One region of the Streptomyces endophyticus genome, then DNA from elsewhere that is predicted to be linked to it. Evidence: riboswitches for the same ligand, from Rfam matches in the RefSeq annotation. Region 1 holds a riboswitch; the other holds the start of a gene.
What was found. Region 1 has a riboswitch for glycine ahead of gcvT (glycine cleavage system aminomethyltransferase GcvT). Riboswitches for the same ligand answer to the same signal wherever they lie in the genome.
Positions count from the first base shown of each region.

Region 2: it holds a riboswitch for glycine, as region 1 does, so the genes downstream of both, gcvP (aminomethyl-transferring glycine dehydrogenase) here and gcvT (glycine cleavage system aminomethyltransferase GcvT) in region 1, are expected to answer to the same signal.

Region 1 is NZ_JAOZYC010000113.1:51,424-59,013, reverse strand. Features, by position in the region: gene gcvH (glycine cleavage system protein GcvH) at 1-362, opposite strand, end outside; gene gcvT (glycine cleavage system aminomethyltransferase GcvT) at 430-1,545, opposite strand; glycine riboswitch at 1,601-1,701, opposite strand; glycine riboswitch at 1,702-1,800, opposite strand; gene OKJ99_RS17410 (AAA family ATPase) at 1,979-2,581, shown strand; gene OKJ99_RS17405 (enhanced serine sensitivity protein SseB) at 2,693-3,517, shown strand; gene OKJ99_RS17400 (enhanced serine sensitivity protein SseB C-terminal domain-containing protein) at 3,645-4,433, shown strand; gene OKJ99_RS17395 (ABC transporter permease) at 4,739-5,743, shown strand; gene OKJ99_RS17390 (ABC transporter substrate-binding protein) at 5,859-7,590, shown strand, end outside.
Region 2 is NZ_JAOZYC010000193.1:5,316-12,905, reverse strand. Features, by position in the region: gene gcvP (aminomethyl-transferring glycine dehydrogenase) at 1-1,881, opposite strand, end outside; glycine riboswitch at 2,066-2,162, opposite strand; gene OKJ99_RS38690 (PRC-barrel domain-containing protein) at 2,286-2,660, shown strand; gene OKJ99_RS38685 (DNA polymerase IV) at 2,603-4,024, opposite strand; gene OKJ99_RS38680 (MerR family transcriptional regulator) at 4,071-4,694, opposite strand; gene OKJ99_RS38675 (bifunctional nuclease family protein) at 4,886-5,359, opposite strand; gene ftsR (transcriptional regulator FtsR) at 5,446-6,174, opposite strand; gene OKJ99_RS38665 (FHA domain-containing protein) at 6,202-7,056, opposite strand; gene OKJ99_RS38660 (DUF881 domain-containing protein) at 7,179-7,590, opposite strand, start outside.

The DNA.
Region 1 (7,590 bases):
GCGGTGTACTCGTCGGCGGTGAGCAGGTCCTTCGGCTCCTCGGCAAGGCGGACCTTGAACAGCCAGCCGCCCTCGAACGGGGCCGAGTTCACGAGGGCCGGGTCGTCGACGACGTCCTGGTTGATCTCGGTGACCTCGCCGCCCACGGGGGAGTACAGGTCGGAGACGGACTTGGTCGACTCGAGCTCGCCGCAGGTCTCGCCCGCGGTCACGGTGTCACCGACCTCGGGGAGCTGGACGAACACGATGTCACCGAGCGCGTTCGCGGCGTGCTCCGTGATGCCGATCGTGGCGACGCCGTCCTCGACGGCCGAGAGCCACTCGTGCTCCTTGCTGTAACGCAGCTGCTGGGGGTTGCTCATGATGCGAATTCTCCTGTACGCGGGAAGGTGCTGGTGACGGCGGGGCTACAAGGGGGTGCTGGGGCGCCTACTTCTGGCGCTTGTAGAACGGCAGGGCCACGACCTCGTACGGCTCGTGCTTGCCGCGGATGTCGACGCCGACACCCGCCGTACCCGGCTCCGCGTGCGCGGGGTCCACGTACGCCATCGCGATCGGCTTGCCCAGCGTCGGGGACGGGGCGCCGGAGGTGACCTCGCCGATGACCTGTCCGTCCACGACGACGGACATCCCGGCGCGCGGGACGCGGCGGCCCTCGGCGATGAGGCCGACGAGCTTGCGGGGCGGGTTGGCCTCGGCGCGCTCGGCGGCGGCGACCAGCGCGTCGTGGCCCACGAAGTCGCCCCCGTGGGAGGTCTTTTCGAACTTCACGACGCGGCCGAGACCGGCGTCGAAGGGGGTGAGGTCGGTGGTCAGCTCGTGCCCGTACAGCGGCATGCCCGCCTCAAGGCGCAGCGTGTCACGGCAGGACAGGCCGCAGGGGATGAGGCCGTACTCGGCGCCCGCCTTGGTCAGTGCCTGCCACAGCTTCTCGGCGTCGGCGGGGGAGACGAACAGCTCGAAGCCGTCCTCGCCGGTGTATCCGGTGCGCGCGATGAGCGCCTGCACACCGGCGACGGTGCCGGGCAGCCCCGCGTAGTACTTCAGGCCGTCCAGGTCCGCGTCAGTGACGGACTTCACGATCGCCGCGGAGGCCGGACCCTGCACCGCGAGCAGCGCGTACGCGTCGTGGTCGTCGCGGACCTCGGCGTCGAAGCCGGCGGCGCGCTCGGTGAGGGCGTCGAGCACGACCTGCGCGTTGCCCGCGTTGGCGACCACCATGTATTCGGTCTCGCCGAGCCGGTACACGATCAGGTCGTCGAGGATCCCGCCGTCCGCGCGGCAGATCATGGTGTAGCGGGCGCGGCCGAGGCCGACGGAGCCGATGTTGCCGACGAGGGCGTGGTTGAGCAGGTCCACGGCCTGGGGCCCGGACACCGTGATCTCGCCCATGTGGGAGAGGTCGAAGAGACCGGCCCGCGTGCGCACGGCGTTGTGCTCGTCACGCTCGCTGCCGTAGCGCAGCGGCATGTCCCAGCCGGCGAAGTCGGTCATCGTGGCGCCGAGCGAACGATGCAGGGCGTCGAGAGATGTCGTACGGGTCATCAGGGTGCTCCCGGGCATGACGGCGATGGCGGAGTCCCGTATCGCGTACGAGACGTCCTCCCCATCTGTCATCGGAACCTGAGAGGTTCGCCCCGAGGGGCTTGCACCTTGGGTGGGGGCGTCACGTCACAAAGACGCCCCACTTTTCAGATCTGCCTCGCCCGCGCGGTACGGGGCCTGAGAGATTCAAGGGAGGAACTTGCTCCTTCGGCGTCCGGGCACTCGTCGTACCCAGAACTCTCCCGCGCGGATTCAAGCGGCCGGTATGCAGTTGCGGGCACATCATTGCATGCCCGTCCGACAGGGAAAGCCCTTGAGGGGCATTACCTTCTCTTTACACTTGAGGGGCAAGGGTGACGTGACCGGAACGGGGAGGACGATCACGGTGCACAAGGCAGTGGCGGGGGCTTACGCGGTATCCGCTTCGGCGTCGGTGGTGGCGGGGGTGCGGATCCCCGGCCAGCGCTCGGTGCGGGACCTGCGCGGCCGTCGCGGCCACACACCGCGGCAGCTCGCCTTCGCGGCGGGCGACCTGGTCGTGCTCTCGGGCCTGCCGGGCAGCGGGAAGTCGACGCTGATGCGGCGGGCCGTGACCGAGATCCGGATCGATTCGCAGGACACCCGCGAGCGCTGGGCCGCGCGCATGCCGCGCTACCTGCCGTACGGGCTGTACCGCCCGCTGGTCCGCGTCGCGCACTACGTGGGGCTGCGCCGGGCGATGCGCTCGGGGGCGAGCGTCGTCGTGCACGACTGCGGTACGCAGGCGTGGGTGCGCCGCTGGGTGATCCGCACGGCGCGGCGGCGTGGGGTGGCCGTCCATCTGATGCTGCTCGACGTACCGGCGGACACGGCCCTGGAAGGGCAGCGGGACCGCGGCCGCGGGGTGTCCCGGTACGCCTTCGCCCGGCACCGCAGGGCGGTGGGGGCGCTCGTCAGCTCGACGGAGCGGGGGGACCTGCCGGCCGGGATGGAGTCCGCGGTGCTGCTCGACCGGGCGGCGATGGAGGCGCTGGGAGGGATCACGTTCGGCGACTGACCCCGGGACCCCCTGCGCAAGCGGAAGGAACCGCACCGTGTCCAATTGTGTGGACGAGTTAAGGTCGGGCGGGCACAGCAGCGGGCAGAACAGCAGAGGTTGATGGCAGTCATGGAGTTCCCAGGCACCCCGGAGTCGGGTCACGGTCACGCCCAGGGGCACGAGGGCGGCTACGCCCACCCCGCGCAGGGCTGGCCCGCCAACGAGTTGGAGGAGGTCCTCGCCGCGGCACTCGGCCAACAGGCGGGGAACTCGGCGGGCGGCCGGATCGTCGAGGCGCTCGGCCGCAGCCACGTGTGGATCCCGCTGCCCAGGGGCGGTTCGAACGCCAGCAGGGACCTCGACCTGCCGACTCTGGAGATCGAGGGCCAGGCCTACGTCCCGGTGTTCAGCTCCGAGCAGCAGTTCATGGCCGTCACCGGTGGCCGGATGGACTGCACGGTGGCCCCGGCCGTGGAGTTCGCGCGCGGCCTTCCGCCGCAGGTCGGCATCGCCGTGAACCCGGACGGCACGGTGGGCGTCCCGCTGCCGCCGCCGGCCGTCGCCGAGCTGGCCCGCAGCGGTCGCACGGCGCTGGACGGCCCGGCGACGGGTGGCCGCGTGGTGCTGAGCGAGCCGGACTGGCAGCTCGACCCCATGGACTTCCTGGCCGCGGTGCGTGAGGAGTTCGAGGCGCTCGGCACGGTGCTGAGCGCCCGGCGCTGCCTCGCGACCGTGGAGGATGCGGAGCCGTCCCTGTTCATCGGCGTGGAGCTGTCGCAGGCCGCGGGTGCCGCGGGCGCCGTGCGGGACCTTCCGTTGGACGCGCTGGGGCGGGCGTTGGGCCGCGCACCGCTGGCCTGGACCGTCAACCTGGTGTTCCTGGATGTGACGCAGGACCCGGTCGCGGACTGGCTGCGTACACACGTACGGCCGTTCTACGTACGAGAAGGGTGACGGCGTCCGTCAAGTCGGTGTCAGTATCGCCGCTTAAGCTGGTTTCATGACGTGACCGGTCGGCGCTTCGCTTTCCGGCCACATGTGGGACACGGACGTATTTGAAGAGCCGAAGGGGCGGTTACGGGTGAGCGCGTCGGGCACGGCCGCGGCCGGACAGGTCGAGCACATGCTGCGCCAGGTGACGCCGGGACGCTACGACGCGTACGAGGCGCTCCTCAAGGCCCTCGCCGACCCCGGGGCCGGGCAGGTCTGGATGCTGCTCTGGCACGGCCAGGCCGGCTCCCCGGACGCCCAGTTCGGGAACATGGAGGTGGACGGCTTCTCGTACGCCCCCTGCGTCACCTCCGCCCAGGAGCTCTCCGCCTCCGGCTGGTCGCGGGCGTACGAGGTGGTGAGCGGGGTCGACGCGGCGCGCACGCTCTACCCGGACCACTACGGGCTCTGGCTGAACCCGCACGCGCCGGGCGGCGGCGTCGGCATCCCGTGGCTCGACCTGCGGCGCATCGCGGGCGGCCTGGACCGGCAGCCGGCGGGCCCGCTGCGGCTCTCCGAACCCGCCATCGAGATCCCCCAGTTCTACGCGGTCCTGACGCAGAACGCGCACCGTACGACGGCGATCCGCTCCCTGCGCCGCGCCTGGGTCCAGCCCACGCTGGGCGCGCCCTACCTCGCCATCGGCCTGGACGTCTACGACACGTCCCCGGCGTCCGTGGACGCGGTCCGGGCGATGATGCAGCAGTCCATCCCGGCGGTCCCCGAGGGACTCCCGGTCTCCACGGTCGCGATGTCGGACGAGTACGACCCGGTGGCGATGTGGCTGCGGCAGGCACGTCCGTTTTATGACCGGGAGGCCCATGCGGCTCCCGCCGGGGGTGGGTACGGATTCCCGCCGCCGTACGGGGCGACGTACTGAAAAGATTGTCCTCAATCGCCGGACGGGCTGGAATATCCAGCCCGTCCGGCGTTTGAGGACATCATGTCCGGTTCACCCCAACTGCCCCGTGTCCGACCCCCGTTCACGGCAGTCCGGATAACGGAACACCCCAGCCTGCATCACGTTTAGGCATCCTTTCGCTGTCAAGTCTGGCAACAGATCGCGCCCAGGTTGAAGACTCCCGCAGCAAGGGGGCTTCGCCTCTGTGTACGACGGACTGAACCACGCCGCCACAGCGGCAAGTGCGGGCCGGTCACCGCCGGTTGAGAGGGGTCCCTGCCACGATGACGGCACCATTGCACGACACGAGCGCGGAAGCGGAACCGAGCGCACCGGTCGAGCCTGCCAAGGGAGACGGAGAGCGCAAGGTCGAGGGCCGGTCGCTCAAGCAGATCGCCTGGAACCGGCTGAAGCGCGACAAGGTCGCTCTCGGCGGTGGCATCGTTGTCGTCCTCCTGGTCCTGGTCGCGGTCTTCGCGCCGCTCATCGTCAGCCTGCTCGGCCACCCGCCGAACCAGTTCCACCAGGACAAGCTCGACCCGCTGACGAACCTGCCGCAGGGCTCGCTCGGGGGCGTCAGCAGCGACTTCCTCTTCGGCCTCGAACCGAACAAGGGGCGCGACGTCTTCAGCCGCATCGTCTACGGCGCCCGGATCTCGCTGCTCGTGGCGTTCCTCGCGGCGATCGTCGCCGTGGTGCTCGGCACGCTGTTCGGCATCGTCGCCGGCTTCTTCGGCGGCTGGATCGACGCGGTGATCAGCCGCGTGATGGACGTGCTGCTCTCCTTCCCGCAGCTGCTCTTCATCATCTCCCTGGTCTCGGTGCTCCCCGACGATCTGCTCGGTCTGACCGGCAGCGGGGTGCGCATCGCCGTGCTCATCCTCGTCATCGGGTTCTTCGGCTGGCCGTACATCGGCCGCATCGTCCGCGGGCAGACGCTGTCCCTGCGGGAGCGTGAATACGTCGAGGCGGCACGGTCGTTGGGCGGTGGCCCGCGGCACATCCTGTTCCGTGAACTGCTGCCGAACCTGGTCGCGCCGATCGTCGTCTACATGACGCTGATGATCCCGACCAACATCCTCACGGAGGCGGCGCTCAGCTTCCTCGGTGCGGGTGTCCGGCCGCCCACGGCCTCCTGGGGCGGCATGCTCCGCGACGCCCTGGAGACGTACGAGCACGACCCGATGTTCATGGTCTTCCCGGGTGTCACGATCTTCATCACCGTTCTCGCGTTCAACCTCTTCGGCGACGGGCTGCGCGACGCCCTCGACCCGAAGGGCACCCGGTAACGCCGTACAAGTCCAACCGGCTTTCACCGAACTGCCCCTGCAGCACCGTCAGGTGGCTTGACTCCATGGTTCTCCGGCAGGTGTCCGGGACCGCGATCTCGGAGGTTACGAGAAAATGCCCACAGGTTCCTCGAAACGACGGCTTGCCGCCGGCGCCGCCCTCGTGGTCGCGGCTCTGGTGTCGACCACGGCGTGCGGCGGTGGCAGCGACGACGACTCCAAGGACTCGTCGAAGGGCGCCGGTTACGACGCCGCGTACAACAAGATCGCCAACCCTTCGAAGAAGAAGGGAGGCACGCTGCGCATGGTCGGCAAGCAGGACCTGGACTCCGCCGACCCGCAGCGCGCCTACTACGGCATGTCGTGGGACTTCATGCGGTTCTACACGCGCCAACTGGTGACCTACGCGCCCAAGCCGGGTGCGGCGTCCAACGAGCTGGTCGGTGACCTGGCCAAGTCCAAGGCCGACATCTCCGACGACGGCAAGACGTACACGTACCACCTGCGTGACGGGGTCACCTGGGAGGACGGCTCGCCGATCACCTCCAAGGACGTCAAGTACGGCATCGAGCGCATCTGGGCGACGGACACCATCACCGGTGGCCCGCAGTACCTGAAGCAGAACCTGGACCCCAAGGGCGAGTACAAGGGCCCGTACAAGGACAAGTCCAAGGACAAGCTGGGTCTGAAGTCGATCGAGACGCCGGACGACCAGACCATCGTCTTCAAGCTGCCGAAGCCGAACGGTGACTTCGAGCAGTTCCTCGCCATGCCGTCCGGCTCGCCGGTCAAGCAGGAGAAGGACACGAAGGCCAAGTACACCGCGCACCCGTTCTCCGCCGGCCCGTACAAGTTCCAGTCGTACAAGGCCAACAAGAAGATCGTCCTGGTGCGCAACGACAAGTGGAAGAAGGCCTCGGACCCGATCCGTGCCGCGCTTCCCAACAAGGTCGACGTGACGATCTCCGCCAACCTGGAGGAGAACGACAAGCGCCTGATGGAAGGCGATTACGACGTCGACATGAACGGCACGGGCATGACCCAGTCGGGTCGCGTCTCCGCCGTCCAGGACCACAAGGACAGCGTCGACAACATGCGGACGTCCTTCGTCCGCTACGTCGCCCTGGTGCACAAGGCCAAGCCGTTCGACAACGTCCACTGCCGCAAGGCCGTGTTCTACGCGACCGACTTCGCGGGCCTGCAGCAGACCCGCGGCGGCAAGCTGGCCGGCGGCGACATCGCCAACTCCACCCTGCCGAAGTCCATCAAGGGCCACAGCGACTACGACCCGTACGGCGTCCTCGCCCGCAAGGGCAAGCCGGACGCGGCCAAGGCCAAGTCCGAGCTGAAGGAGTGCGGCAAGCCGACCGGCTTCTCCACGAAGATCACCGCCCGTACCAACAACCCGGGCGAGGTCGACACCGCAGAGGCGCTGCAGGAGCAGCTCGCCAAGGTCGGCATCAAGGTCGAGGTGGACTCCTTCGACGGCGCCGAGTCGGCCTCGGTCACCGGTTCCCCGAAGGTCGTCAAGGCCCGCGGCTACGGCATGATCATGAGTGGTTGGGGCCCGGACTTCCCGTCCGGTCAGGGCTTCGGTCAGCCGCTGTGGGACAGCCGCTTCCTCGCGCAGACCGGTAACTACAACGAGTCCGAGATCAACGACCCGAAGATCGACGGCATGTTCGACAAGGCCATCGCCGAGACGGACCCGAACAAGGCCGGCGAGACCTACAAGGCGCTCGACAAGCGGATCCTCGACCAGGCCGACTGGATGCCGTTCATCTACGAGAACAACATCACGTGGCGTGGCCCGCGTCTGACCAACGCCATGATGGCCGACGCCTACA
Region 2 (7,590 bases), on a different contig from region 1:
GTCGGCGGTCTTCACGACGACGACCTTCATGCCGGCCATCACGGCGCTCGCGGCGTTCGTGCCGTGCGCGGAGGACGGGATGAGGCAGACGGTGCGCTGCTCGTCGCCGTTCGCCCGGTGGTAGCCGCGGACGGCGAGCAGACCGGCGAGCTCGCCCTGCGAGCCGGCGTTCGGCTGCAGCGACACCTTGTCGTAGCCGGTGACCTCGGCGAGCCGCTCCTCCAGCTCACGGATGAGCGTCAGATAGCCCTGCGCCTGCTCGGCGGGGGCGAAGGGGTGCAGCTGGCCGAACTCGGGCCAGGTGACCGGCTCCATCTCCGTCGTCGCGTTGAGCTTCATCGTGCAGGAGCCCAGCGGGATCATGCCGCGGTCCAGCGCGTAGTCGCGGTCGGCGAGCGCCCGCAGGTAGCGCAGCATCGCCGTCTCGGAGCGGTACTGGTGGAAGACGGGGTGCGCCAGGTACTCGTCCTCGCGCAGCAGCCCGTCCGGCAGCGTGTCCTGCACCTCGGCGTCCAGGGCCTCGATGTCCGCCTCTACACCGAACGCGCTCCACACGGCGCCCAGTTGGGCCCGCGTGGTGGTCTCGTCACAGGCGAGCGAGACGTGATCGGCGTCCACGAGGCGCAGGTTGACGCCCCCCTCGCGCGCGGCGGAGACGGCCTCGGCGGCCTTGCCCGGCACCCGCACGGTGAGGGTGTCGAAGTACGCGCCGTGCACGACCTCGACGCCGCCCGCCGTGAGCCCCGCGGCGAGCAGGGTGGCGTAGCGGTGGGTGCGCCGCGCGATCGACTTGAGGCCATCGGGCCCGTGGTACACGGCGTACATGCCGGCCATGACGGCGAGCAGCACCTGCGCGGTACAGATGTTGCTGGTCGCCTTCTCGCGGCGGATGTGCTGCTCACGGGTCTGCAGGGCGAGGCGGTACGCCTTGTTCCCGTCGGCGTCGACGGAGACACCGACGAGGCGGCCCGGCAGCGAGCGCGCGAACTTCTCGCGCACGGCCATGTATCCGGCGTGCGGACCGCCGAAGCCCATCGGGACACCGAAGCGCTGCGTCGTACCGATGGCGATGTCCGCGCCGAGGTCACCGGGCGAGGTCAGCAGCGTCAGAGCAAGAAGATCAGCGGCAACGGTGACGATGGCGCCCAGCTCGTGCGCCTGGTCGATCACGGGCTTGATGTCCCGCACGACACCGGAGGCGCCGGGGTACTGCACGAGCACACCCACGACGCCGCGCTCGGCGACCTCCGCGGGGAGGCCCTCGCTCAGGTCGGCGACGACGATCTCGACGCCGGTCGGCTCGGCGCGCGTCTCGATGACCGCGATGGTCTGCGGCAGGGCATCGGCGTCGACGACGTACACGCCGTTCTTGACCTTGCCCACGCGGCGCGAGAGAGCCATCGCCTCGGCGGCGGCCGTGCCCTCGTCGAGCAGCGAGGCGCCCGAGGTGGGCAGTCCGGTCAGCTCGGCGACCATGGTCTGGAAGTTGAGCAGCGCCTCGAGGCGGCCCTGCGAGATCTCCGGCTGGTAGGGCGTGTACGCCGTGTACCAGGAGGGGTTCTCCATGACATTGCGCAGGATGACGGGCGGCGTGAACGTCCCGTAGTAGCCGAGGCCGATCATCGAGCCGAGCACCTGGTTGCGCTCGGCGAGCGACTTCAGCTCGGCGAGCACCTCGGCCTCGCTGCGGGCTGCCGGAAGGTCGAGCGCCTCGGCGCTCTTGATCACATCGGGCACCGCGGCCGCGGTCAGCTCGTCCAGCGAGCCGTAGCCGACCTGCGCGAGCATCTTGGCCTGAGCGGCGCCATCGGGGCCGATGTGGCGCTGCTCGAAGGGGATTCCTCGCTCCAACTGGGAGAGCGGAATACGGTTGGCTGTCATGCGGAGGCCTCCTGGTCATCGCGACCTTCGAGGGGCACCATGGCGCGGGTACCCGGACGGCCTCCCCCTCTGTCATCTCAACCTGAGAGCTTCACCGGCCCACCCCGCGAAAACACGGAACACACCGGCTTGCACCGTCGGTGAGAGCGGAAACCGTGCACCCCGCCCTGCTTTCCAGAGTGACCTCGTCCGTGCGGTACATGGGCCTGAGAGATTCCGGGGAGGATTTGCTCCTTCGGCGCCTTCCGACGACTGTCGGAGGACTCTCCCGCACGGGGTCAGCAGCCGTCTGCCAGCCTACCAGCGGCTACTTGCCCAAAGCCCCCGAGTGGCCGCCTTCCACAATGTGCTCTTTCGTAGTGGTTACAGACCAGTTGCGATCATCGCGATCAGTTGGAGGGCCCGTGCAGACCGATGTCGATCCGCGCAACCTGATCGGCCGCAAGGCGTTCGACCGCAACGGGGCCAAGATCGGCACCATCGACGAGGTGTACCTGGACGACGCCACGGGCGTGCCGGAGTGGGCCGCGATACGGACCGGCCTGTTCAGCCGCGATGCCTTCGTCCCGCTCGAACCCAGCGACTTCAAGGAAGGCACGCTGCACGTGCCCTTCGAGCGCTCCCTGATCAAGGACGCCCCAGACTTCGGCGTGGGCCGCCATCTCTCCCCTGAGCAGGAGCTCCAGCTCTACGACCACTACGGTCTGGACATCACGGCTCCTCAGTCGCCCGACGTCACGTTCGGCAAGGTCGCGGGCGCGGAGGACGACCCGACCTGAGCCTCCTCGGCTCCTTCGACGAGCGGCAGCGGCTCCGCCGGCTCCAGCTCCGGATCATCGACCCGGAACGTCCGCACCCGCCCCGGCACCTCCGCGTACGGCGTCTCGAACCGCACGGTCACCCGCCCGAGCCCGCTCCCCTGCACCCACCCGGCCCCGAACTCGGCATGCCGCACATCGTGCCCGGCCAGCCACTTCCGCTCCACGGGCGTCGGCTCGGGCTCGGCCGCCTCCACGGACTCGACCGACCCCGCGTCCCCCTCCAGCTCCTCGGCGGCAGCCTCCTCCGCGGCGGCGAACTGCGCGAACAGGTCCTCCTGCGTGAAGTCGGCAAGCCCGCTGACACCGACCCCCAACAACCGCACGCCACCGGTCGTGTCCACGCCCTCCAGCAACCGCGCCGCGGCCTCCCGCACCACCCCGGGATCGTCCGTCGGCCCCCGTAGCGTCTCGGAGCGCGTCAGCGTCGAGAAGTCGTAGCGCCGCACCTTCAGCACCACGGTCCGCCCCGAGCGCTCGGCCGCTCTCAGCCGCTCCACGCACCGGCCCGCGAGCCTGCGCACCTCCATCCGGACCCGCACCCGGTCATGGATGTCCACGTCGTACGTGTCCTCGACCGATACGGACTTGGAGTCCCGCTCGGCGACGACGGGCCGCTCGTCGCGGGCCAGCGCCATCTCGTACAGATGGCTGCCGTGCGCCTTCCCGAGGAGGCGCACCAGCTCGTCCTCGCCGGCCCCCGCGATCTCCTCCACGGTCTGGATCCCGGCCCGCCGCAGATGATCCGCCGTCGCGGGCCCGACGCCGGGCAGGATCCGCACGGACCGCGGCCCGAGCAGCGCCCGCTCGGTTCCGGGCCGTATGAGCACCAGCCCGTCCGGCTTGGCCTCCTCAGAGCCGATCTTCGCGAGCATCTTGGACGCGGCGAGCCCCACGGAACCGGTCAGACCCGTCACGCGCCGGATGTCGGCCCGCAGCCGCCACCCCACGGCCTCCGCCGAAGCGGCGTCCCAGGCCGCCTCACCGGCTTCGAGATCGACGAACGCCTCGTCCAGGCTCAACGGCTCCACGAGCGGCGAAAGAGCGCCCAGAAGCTCCATCACTTGCTCGCTGATCTCCCGGTAGAGCCGGAAGCGCGGCACCAGATAGGCGGCATGCGGGGCGAGCCTTCGGGCCTGCCCCATCGGCATCGCGGAGTGCACCCCGAACTTCCGCGCCTCGTACGACGCCGTGGCCACGACACCGCGCGGACCGAGCCCGCCCACGACGACCGCTTTCCCGCGCAGGCTCGGCTTCGCCGCCTGCTCCGCAGAGGCGTAGAAGGCATCCATGTCGAGATGCAGGATCGTGGGCGCGGTTCTCACATCACTGATGCTGCCCTACGCCACTGACAACGCGGCCCCATGGACCTCACACGGCCCTGCCCCGCCGCCTCGCGAGCTCGTCCGTGGGATTCGGCGGCACGATCGTCTCGCCGGTGTCCACGCGCTCACCGTGCAACTGCGAGAGCGCGGCGTCCACGTCCCGCCAGACCACGCCCACGGCGATCCCGAAGACCCCCTGGCCGCCCTGGAGCAGATCGTGCACCTCGTCCGGCGACGTGCACTCGTACACGGTCGCGCCGTCGCTCATGAGCGTCATCCGCTCCAGGTCCCGGAAACCGCTCTCGCGCAGGTGCTGCACGGCCGTCCGGATGTTCTGCAACGAGACGCCCGTGTCCAGGAACCGCTTGACGACCTTGAGGACGACGACATCCCTGAAGCTGTAGAGCCGCTGCGTCCCCGATCCGTACGCCGAGCGCACACTGGGTTCGACAAGGCCGGTCCTGGCCCAGTAGTCGAGCTGCCGGTAGGTGATGCCGGCCGCCGCACATGCCGTCGGTCCCCGGTACCCCAGCTGCTGCTCGGAAGCGGCCGAGCCGCTCTCCCCCGCCACCGCAGGCACAGCCTGCGGGCGCTGCGGAGTGTGATCGGCCGCGCTGCCGTGAAACAGGTACGGACCGCCCGTCGCCGTACCGTCGCCGCTGCTTCTCACGCCGACCTCCTCATTGACCTGCCTTGTCGACGGTAGGCAGTCACAGGGGGTGCGTCAACGAACGCCACACTAGGCACGCCGAGTGATAATCACCCTAAGAGTGGTTTCCCGTGACCCACCGCCGGGAAAGGCTAGCCGAATGTCCCGAGGGCGCCGCCGCTCGACGGCCGGGCCCGGCCGTCGGCCGGGCGTCACTGGCTGTTGGTGCCGAAGTCCTCGGGAGAGATCTGGTCGAGGAACTCGCGGAACTTCTCCACCTCGTCCTCCTGCTCGTCGGGGATCGCGATCCCCGCGTCATCCAGGACCCCGTCACTGCCGAAGATCGGCGTACCGGTGCGCAGCGCCAGGGCTATGGCGTCCGACGGGCGGGCACTGACCTCGACCCCGCTCGCGAACACCAGCTCCGCGTAGAAGACGCCTTCGCGCAGGTCCGTGATGCGCACTTCCGTGAGCTCCTGTCCGACCGCCTCAAGGACATCCTTGAAAAGGTCGTGCGTGAGCGGACGCGCGGGCGCCATGCCCTGCTGGGCAAAGGCGATCGCGGTCGCCTCCCCCGGTCCGATCCAGATGGGGAGGTACCGGTCGCCTCCCACTTCACGCAGGAGCACGATCGGCTGGTTGGAGGGCATTTCGACCCGGACACCTACGACGTCGAGCTCGTTCACACAGCAACCCTAGGACGTGCCCGGCCGGTTTGGGTAGTCGGGCATCCACCGAGGACCGGGCCATCGGTGCTCACCCGCGCCCACGATCAGGGCAGACGCACCCCGAGCGCGGTCTGCACAAGTGCCGAGTGCAGCTTCACGGTGAGGCCTGCCAGCTCCTTGGCACGGGCCTCGGCATGCGCCCGCGTCTGCGGGTTGCGGTGCACCTTCAGCGGGGCCACCACCTGGTCCACCAGGCCCGCCTCCCGGTCCGCGGCCGCCCGCATGACGCGCAGGTGCCGCGGCCCGATCCCGAACCGGGCCAGCTCGCCGATGAGCTCGGCGACCGATACGGCGGAGGCGTCGTAGCCGCCGTCGGGCAGGGGCGTGAGGAGCCCGTACGACTCCCATTCGTCGAGCTCGTGCTCCTCGACGCCGACGGCGGCCAGCAATTCGTCCCGGCCGACCCGCGCGGCGGTCGGCACGTCTGTGCCGTCCTCCGCGTCGCCGGGGCGTCCCGGCGCGGGCACGGTCAGCACCTCGCCCGGCTCCAGGGCGTCGAGCTGCTCCTTGATGACCTTCAGCGGCAGGTAGTGGTCCCGCTGCATGCGCAGGACATGGGCGAGCCGCTCCACGTCGTCCGGGCTGAACTTCCGGTAGCCCGACGGCGTGCGCCGGGGCTCGACGAGGCCTTCGGACTCCAGAAACCTGATCTTGGAGATGGTGACTTCGGGAAACTCTTCTCGGAGCACGTTCAGTACGGTGCCGATGCTCGTCAGCCGACTGTCCGTGGTGGCGGTACCCCCGGGGGCACCGCCACTCGTCGTGTGCAGCATGGACCTTCCTGAAGGGTCGCGGACGGTTCAGATACCGCGCTGGCTCGCGTAGAAGACCAGCCGGTACTTGCCGATCTGCACCTCGTCCCCGTTGTTCATCGTCACCGAGTCGATGCGCTCACGGTTCACATACGTGCCGTTGAGGCTGCCGACGTCGGCGACGGTGAACGAGCCGTCCTGCAGGCGACGGAATTCCACGTGGCGGCGCGACACGGTCACGTCGTCAAGGAAGATGTCGCTCTGCGGGTGCCGGCCCGCGGTGGTCAGCTCGCCGTCCAGGAGGAAGCGGCTGCCCGAGTTCGGACCGCGCCGCACCACCAGGAGCGCCGAGCCCAGTGGCAGCGCGTCGACCGCCGCCTGCGCCTCGGGCGAGAGGGCCGGAAGCTGCGTCTGCCCCGTCGCCTCCGGGTCGTAGGACTCGAGGCCGGAGATGGAGATCGTGGACGTCGTCTCGGACGGCCCCTCCGGCGCCGCACCGCCACGCAGCGGCGCACCGCAGTTGGAGCAGAACCGGCTGTTCTCCCCGTTCCGGTTTCCGCACCTCGTACATACCAGGGCCGACATGCCGAACTCTCCACCCGTACTTGAGGTTGACGGTTCTCCGAAACCTATGCGGCCGGAACCGGCAGGGTCAACAGACGACGCGCCCTGTTCGCCCGAATTGCCTCCGGCGACCTCGTCCCGGAACAGCGGGCGCTCGCCCACCTGCGTCTCGGGCACATCTCCTTGCCGCGGCGCGCGATGACGGGCGTCCTCACGTGCGCTCTTGCCGAACAACTTCGCAAACAACTTCACGGGCGATTCCCCTTGACCGAAACAGACCCGCCCGTGGGGCAGGACGAACCCTGACTGCACACATCGGCGTACATCGCGTACATCAATGACACGGACACCCTCACAACGTCCGTATCCGCCAAACAGTTTCCACCACGCGCACCACCCTTGCTGCGGCGACCCCCCGCAACCTCATGCCCTCGCACGGTATTCACCATGCACCCCCGGCTTCACTCCGAGGACGACCGAGCGTAATCAGGCCGTTGCGCCGATCGCAAGGCATCTACGACGATCTTGCTCGAGCGGCTCACGGCCACCGTGGCCTGCTCCTTCTCCAGCGTCTGCACCACACCCCCGGGGATGTTCAGAGCCGGCTCCAGGTCCTGCGGCTTGCCGATGACCTTGAACCGGTAGGGGCGGCTGATCTCGTGCCCGTCCACGCTGATCCCCTTCCCTCCACTGCCGTCCGTCAGATACGTGTTGGCCACGACGCGGACATCATTCACCTGGATCGCCTCCGCGCCCGCGGCGCGCAGCTCCTGGACCGCGTCGAGCAGCATGTCCGCCTCCACGGCCCCCTTCGTGTCGGTGACGGTCATGGTGATCCCGGGGCCCTGTGCGGCCGTCGTGCCCGCCAGAATG